Regions from separate parts of the Marinobacter sp. MDS2 genome, predicted to be linked through region 2. Evidence: predicted binding sites of a transcription regulator. Region 2 holds the regulator's gene; the other holds the start of a gene.

Region 1 (3,657 bases), on a different contig from region 2:
TAGCGCGCCGTGCAGGCGAGTGAGGATGTCCTTCTTGGATTCAGCCGAGAAATAGATCAACACGTTGCGACAAAGAATTATGTCGAACTTTCCGAACATATAGCGTTCAAGCAAGTTCAGCTCTTTAAATTCCACCATCGCCTTGATCTGATCGTTAATCTGCCAGCCACCGTTCACCGACGGTTTGAAGTAGCGTTTCTGGCGCTCCGGCGACAACCCCCGACCGATCGCAATCATTTCATATTCGCCTTTGCGGGCAACTTCCAGGACACTTTTCGAGATGTCAGTCGCCGTTATGCGCACGTCCCTGAGTTTACCCGGGCGGGCCTGACGATACTCGTCCAGCACCATCGAAACCGAATACGGCTCCTGCCCTGTTGAGCAGGCAGCAGACCAAATTCGCAGTGGCTGCAACGATTTTCGTTCCGCGAATTCCGGCAGCAATTTATCTTGCAGAATCCGGAACGGGTGGTTATCCCGAAACCAAAGCGTCTCGTTGGTGGTCATCGCATCGATCACCACTTCACGCAACCCCATGCGCCCGGAACGTTTGAGTCGCTCCAACAGCTCACCAAGGGAGCTCAGGCCGTTATCCTCAAGAATTCTGCGTAAGCGACTTTTCACCAGATACTGCTTGTTATCGCCTAGCAAAATGCCACACGCATTCTGCAAGAACGTTTTGAACTCTTCGTATTCCCGAGGCGTAATTTCCGCGTTCATTGCATCTCTATCATGGGTAAAACGGTTAACCGAGGCATCAATCCTGACCGATCAATTCCATCACGCGCTCAGCCAACTCATCCGGGCTGAATTTTGCCATAAAATCGTCCGCCCCCACCTTCTTAACCATGGCCAGATTAAAAACACCGCTAAGCGACGTATGCAACATAATGAACGTATCTTTCAGGGCGGGGTCTTCTTTAATTCGAGTGACCAGTGTATAGCCGTCCATCTCGGGCATTTCGACATCGGAAATAATTAACGAAAGATGGTCTCGTATTGATGAACCATCCCGAACCAAGCCTTTCAGGTAATCCAGCGCCTGCCTGCCATCGTTATGAGTAATCACCTCCATTCCGATCGCAGTCAGACACCGACTGATCTGGCGTCTGGCTACGGAAGAATCATCCACCACGAGAACCGGCAGGTGACGCTTCTCCCTAGCAGCACTGCGGGTCACCAACTCATCATTGACGTCTTCACGTAGCGGAGAAACTTCTGAAAGAATCTTCTCTACATCAATGATTTCCACTAGTTTTTCATCAACCTTGGTGACCGCCGTCAGGTAAACATCTTTTCCGGCACCTTTCGGTGGGGGCAAGATCTCTTCCCAATTCATGTTCAAAATACGATCAACACCGGACACCAGAAACCCCTGAGTCTTCCGGTTGTATTCCGTGATGATGACGAAGCTTGTCGCGAGCTGCTCCTGCGGAATTCCGGGCAATCCAATAGCCATACTCATATCGACAATGGGAATGGTTTCTCCTCGGATATGGGAAACCCCCCGCACGACTGCGCGACTGTTAGGAATAGACGACAGTTTCGGGCACTGTAACACTTCTTTCACTTTGAATACGTTAATGCCGTACACCTGCCGACCACGGAGCCGGAACAGCAATAGCTCAAGCCGATTCTGGCCCACCAGCTGGGTGCGCTGATTAACGCTTTGAAGTACCCCTGTCATGTCGTTCTGCTCCTGGAATGCCCTAACCGGCACTGATTTTGCTTTGTAGCTTAAAGGCTCGGAATTAAGACTTAGTGTAACGGCCATATGCCGAGATTCTTAACTTTTTTTAAAGGGCGACAGACTTACCGACAGCATAGGACAAAGCACCCAAGATGCGTACCCTCATTTTCTTCGCGCTGACACTGGTTTTCAGTTTGCCCGTGTCCGCCGGGCAAAACACAACCGCCAGCGATATTCGCCAAATGGCAGAGCGTTTCCTGCACACATGGGCCGAAGAACAGCGCCAGCTCAATCGGCGAATTGAGTACAAAATAGGTAACGTGGATCGTCGTTTGAAGCTGGCGCCATGCGACGGGGAGCCTGAGCTGGAGTTTGTGAGTGATCCCCTGCGCACACCCAGTCCCTCGATTCTTATCAGCTGCACGGGCAAGCGCCCCTGGCGAATGTACGTAACGGCTTCCGTGGAGGCGTACGGCCCGGCGATTGTCGCCGCACGCCCGCTGACCCGTGGGGAGCGGTTATCGAGCGCGGCTTTGACCACAAGCGAAGTTCAACTGAACGCCAGCCGCCGAGGCACGCTCACCGACATAAACAATATTCAAGGGATGATGGTTAGACGCCCTGTGAAAACCGGCACCGTGCTGACACCAGACTTGCTGGAAGCGCCCGATGCCATCGAACGAGGCGACCATGTTATTATCCTTGCCCGATCCGGTTCTTTTTCGGTGAGCTCCAGAGGCAAAGCACTGGGCAACGCCAGCATCGGCGAGCAAGTGCTGGTAGAGAACCTTCGCTCCGCTCGAACCGTTAAGGCAACTGTTGTTGCACCGGGACGAGTCGAAATTCCCATGCAGTAACCCGCGGGAAGTGCGGGCGGAAATTTTTTTCCTCCATAGACTAAAGTCCGGCAACAACTTGCCGTTAACCAGATACAAACCCGATTCCGCCACTGTCCGATGTGGCCCCAGGCAAGTAGGTAATCTTATGTCAGTTGACTTAAATGGAATTGGCCCAGGCCAGGTCAACACCACCAGAACCCAGGCCGACAAAGCGTCGAGCAACACCACAACAGCACCTGCCGATCAAGCCAAGGCACAAGGCCCGGCGGCCCGTGGTGAGAACGTGAGCCTCAGCAGTCAGGCTAAGAACCTGAAACAGCTTGAACAAAAGCTCGGCGATTACCCGGAAATGGACGACGATCGAATTGCGGAAATCCGCGCTGCACTCGATAACGGCTCCTACAAGATCGACGCAGATAAACTGGCCCAGAAAATGCTTGAGATGGATGAAAGCATTTTTGGGTGAGTAGAGTATGGCCGCTATCGATGAATTGAAGACCCTTCTTCGTGAAGACATCCGCCAGTTGGACGTACTGGCGGATCTCCTCCTTCAGGAGAAAGAGGCATTGGCCTCTGCGGATATAACCCCACTGCACGAGCTCACGGAAGAAAAGAACCAAATACTTGGAACAATCCGTGATCGAGCTCGGCAAAAAATCCATCATCTTGTAAACATGGGCTACCGCCCGGACGCCGGCGAGCCTTCGCGTTTTATTCGGGCAGGCGGCATGGATGATTTGTATCAGCTCTGGAAAGCCGCCGATCAAAAAATGCGAGAGTGCCAGTCACTGAACCAGAACAACGGGCGGGTGGTCGGGCACCTGCAAAAACGGCTCGCACGGGTGACCGACATCTTCCGCGGCGCTTCCGGGCAACAGAAGCTCTACGGCGCTCAAGGCCAGCAGACCAACGTGTCCAGCAGCACCGTTTTTGCAAGCGCTTGACTCTCGTGATCCAACAAAAATGCCCGGCTAGTAGCCGGGCATTTTTTTGACCGCCAACTTTCGGTTAGCGGGTATAAATGGTCATACTGGACGCAGGGTGAAAACGAATATCCTGAATACTGACACTGCCCATCGATGCGCCATTGCTGCCTGCTACCCGGATATTGTCCATCCGGATTTCCTC
Region 2 (3,657 bases):
GCGACAACATCATGGCCATTCTGGAAACGCGCAAATCGCTTTCCAAGGCGGATCGTGAGGCCAAGCTGGAAGAGTTGCTGGAAGAGTTCCACATCACCCACATTCGTGACAGCCTGGGTATGGCGCTTTCTGGCGGTGAACGTCGCCGGGTAGAAATCGCCCGGGCATTGGCAATGGAGCCGGCCTTCATTCTTCTGGACGAACCCTTCGCCGGCGTAGATCCCATTTCCGTCAGCGACATCAAACACATCATCCGGCACCTTCGCGACAAAGGCATTGGCGTTCTGATCACCGATCACAACGTGCGCGAAACACTGGATATTTGTGAGAACGCTTACATTGTCTCGGGCGGCCACATCATTGCATCGGGCAACGCAGATGCCATTCTGGCCAACCAGCAAGTGAAGGAAGTGTACCTTGGGGATGAGTTCCGACTTTAGACAATCGTAGACCTGAAGGCCGGGCTGATTGTTTTGCTGAACGCGAGCAAGTAAACTCGGCAGGGTACTTGCTTAAATTGTTGATCGCGTACTGTAAGTTACCAGCACACAACAATTTTTTATATTTGCAAGCAATGCTTTTGATCAGGATACGAGCACGTTATGGATATTGAGCCATGGTTATGAAAGCTTCATTACAGCTTAAAATGGGCCAAAGCCTAACCATGACCCCCCAGCTGCAACAAGCCATTCGGCTACTGCAGCTTTCCACGTTGGATCTACAGCAAGAAATCCAGCAGGCACTCGACTCCAACCCGATGCTGGAAACCTCCGAGGACGACGATCAGGCAGATTCAGTCGAGCAGCAGGAAAACAACCACGACGAACAACACGAGACTGCCTCGGCGCCGGAAGAATCCGCTTCAGATTCGCAAAGTACGGACTGGGACGAATCGGAAACCGCACCCGACTGGTCAGCGGAAGATCAAACACCCGACAATATCCCTGACGACCTGCCGGTCGATACTGCCTGGGACGACATCTACCAGTCAGCACCAGCTCCGGCCAGCCGTGGCGACGATGAAAACGACTCCGACTTCGAAACCCGAAACTCGCCCAGCGAAACCCTGCACGACCATCTGGAATGGCAGCTGAACCTGACCCCGCTCAGCGAACGGGATCAGGCGATTGCACACGCCCTGCTGGATGCGGTCGATGACCGGGGCTACTTGACGTCTTCCATCGAAGAAATTCATTCCGGCCTGTTTGAAGGCTCAGAAGACGATCCATTGGAACTCGACGAAGTGCAGGCGGTTCTGCACCGACTCCAGCACTTTGATCCACCGGGGGTGTTTGCCAGAGATCTTCAGGATTGCCTGATGATCCAGCTTGGCCAGCTGCCACCGGACACCCCATGGCTGCGCCAGGCCAAGCTGGTCGTGACCCAGTTTCTGCACTTGCTGGGCAACCGTGACTACGCGCAACTGCTTCGCCGTAGCCGGTTGAAAGAAGATCAGCTGAAAGAAGTGTTGGGGCTGATCACCAGCCTGAACCCGACCCCCGGCGACAGCATCGACCGTACAGAACCAGACTATGTCATTCCGGATGTCATCGTGCGCAAACATGAAGGCCGGTGGCGCGTGGAGCTCAATCCGGAAATTGCCCCGCGCATTCGCGTAAACGCGAGCTATGCTTCATTAATACGACGGGCGGACAGCAGCGCCGATAACACCTACATGCGCGACCAACTGCAGGAGGCCAAGTGGTTTATCAAAAGCCTGCAGAGCCGCAACGAGACCTTGCTCAAAGTGGCCACTCGCATTGTGGAATACCAGCAGGGCTTTCTGGATCATGGTGACGAAGCCATGAAACCGCTCATCCTGTCGGACATTGCCCAGGCGGTGGATATGCACGAATCGACCATATCCCGGGTTACCACGCAAAAATACATGCATACACCCCGAGGCATTTTTGAGCTTAAATACTTTTTCTCCAGCCACGTGGGCACTGCCGAGGGTGGAGAATGTTCCTCAACGGCGATTCGTGCGATGATCAGAAAACTGATTGCGGACGAAACTCCGAAAAAGCCATTGAGTGATAGCAAAATTGCAGCCATGCTAGGAGAACAGGGAATCAATGTTGCCCGACGTACCGTAGCCAAGTACAGAGAGGCGATGCACATCCCTCCCTCGAACGAGCGTAAACGTTTGGTTTAAGGATTCGTCAGTACAAGAGGTGCTGACACTCAGTCCGGCAAAAGCCGGCTATATGACAACAGGAGAAGCCTATGCAACTCAACATTTCAGGCCATCATGTAGAACTGACTCCCGCACTAAAGGATTACGTAAACACCAAGTTTGATAAGCTTGAGCGACACTTTGACCACATCAGTAATTGTCAGGTGACGCTGCAAGTTGAGAAAGTTCGCCAGATGGCCGAAGCTACCCTCCACGTGATTGGTGGCGAAATTCACGCAAAGGCTGAAAACGAGGATATGTACGCCGCCATCGACGGCCTGGTCGACAAACTCGACCGCCAGATCCTCAAACATAAAGAAAAGACAGTTGCCCGGATGCAAGGTAACGGCTAACGCGCCTCTTAGCGTGAAACCGAACCGGGTGTTTCAATAAAACGTGCTGCGGCAGGAGTATGATCCGGCCGCAGCCTTTTTTTTACGGAAATGAAGTCGATCTATGAGCGATTCATCCCTGACCATCGACAACATTCTGGCTCCAGAACTGACTCTGTGCCGTGTTGCAGCGTCAAGCAAGAAGCGTGTACTGGAGTTTATCGCCGAGCACATTCACCAGCAGGATGAAAGTCTCAACGATACAGATATCTTCAACAACCTGGTGTCGCGGGAGCGGCTGGGCAGTACCGGCATAGGCGAAGGCATCGCCATTCCCCATTGCCGGCTGGACGGGCTGAATAGGGTCATCGGCGTGTTGATGACTCTGGCCGAACCGGTCGAGTTCGATTCCATCGACAACCAGCCCGTCGATATTGTTTTCGCCCTGGTTGTGCCCAAAGAAGCGACCAGCGAACACCTGGAGCTGCTCAGTCAGCTCGCTGAAAAGTTTAATGAAAGCTCTTTTTGCGAAAAGCTGCGCCAGTGCCAGGATACCGACCATCTGCACAAGGCCATGATTTCGAATCAGAACTGATACGAATTCAGCAAAAGCGCGCAGCATGAGAGGAACACTGTTATGAAGCTGATCATCGTCAGCGGCCGCTCAGGCTCGGGAAAAAGTACCGCCTTGCACGTACTGGAAGATTTGGGGTTTTACTGCATCGACAACCTCCCCATAGGGCTCCTCTTCCCTCTGACCCAGGAAGCCGCCACCCAGGAGGCGACCACTCGCCTGCGTAAAATGGCAGTCAGCATTGACGCACGCAACCTGTCGGGCGAGCTGGCCAACTTCGAGGCCATATACAGTCAGCTCAAAAGCACCGGCATGGATGTCGAAATCATCTTCCTGGATGCCGACGAGCAAACATTGCTGCAGCGTTTTCACGCAACTCGACGCAAACACCCGCTCAGCGATGATAAAACATCGCTTCCTGAAGCAGTGTCTTACGAGAAAACCCTTCTAGAGCCGCTGTCCCGGCTGGCCGACCTGTACGTCAACACCACCGGGCTGTCCATGTACGAGCTACGGGACATGGTCAAGCAGCGGGTTGCGGGCCGGAAGGACCAGGAATTGGCCTTGCTGGTTCA

What was found. Region 2 encodes sigma-54, which starts transcription at its own class of promoters, with help from an activator protein. Its sites were predicted from a motif close to ANTGGCATNNANNTTGCTNT; they were not measured.
Region 1: flgA (flagellar basal body P-ring formation chaperone FlgA) is a predicted target of sigma-54. The motif match lies at 1,713-1,732, and genes of this name have one in related genera.

Annotation. Positions count from the first base shown of each region.
Region 1 covers NZ_JAVAJF010000003.1:263,531-267,187, reverse strand. The annotation lists gene Q9245_RS14425 (protein-glutamate O-methyltransferase CheR) at 1-720, opposite strand, end outside; gene Q9245_RS14420 (chemotaxis protein CheV) at 758-1,687, opposite strand; gene flgA (flagellar basal body P-ring formation chaperone FlgA) at 1,843-2,547, shown strand; gene flgM (flagellar biosynthesis anti-sigma factor FlgM) at 2,675-2,995, shown strand; gene Q9245_RS14405 (flagella synthesis protein FlgN) at 3,003-3,473, shown strand; gene Q9245_RS14400 (pilus assembly protein PilB) at 3,538-3,657, opposite strand, start outside.
Region 2 covers NZ_JAVAJF010000001.1:853,157-856,813, forward strand. The annotation lists gene lptB (LPS export ABC transporter ATP-binding protein) at 1-440, shown strand, start outside; gene Q9245_RS04070 (RNA polymerase factor sigma-54) at 623-2,155, shown strand; gene hpf (ribosome hibernation promoting factor) at 2,227-2,529, shown strand; gene ptsN (PTS IIA-like nitrogen regulatory protein PtsN) at 2,633-3,103, shown strand; gene rapZ (RNase adapter RapZ) at 3,146-3,657, shown strand, end outside.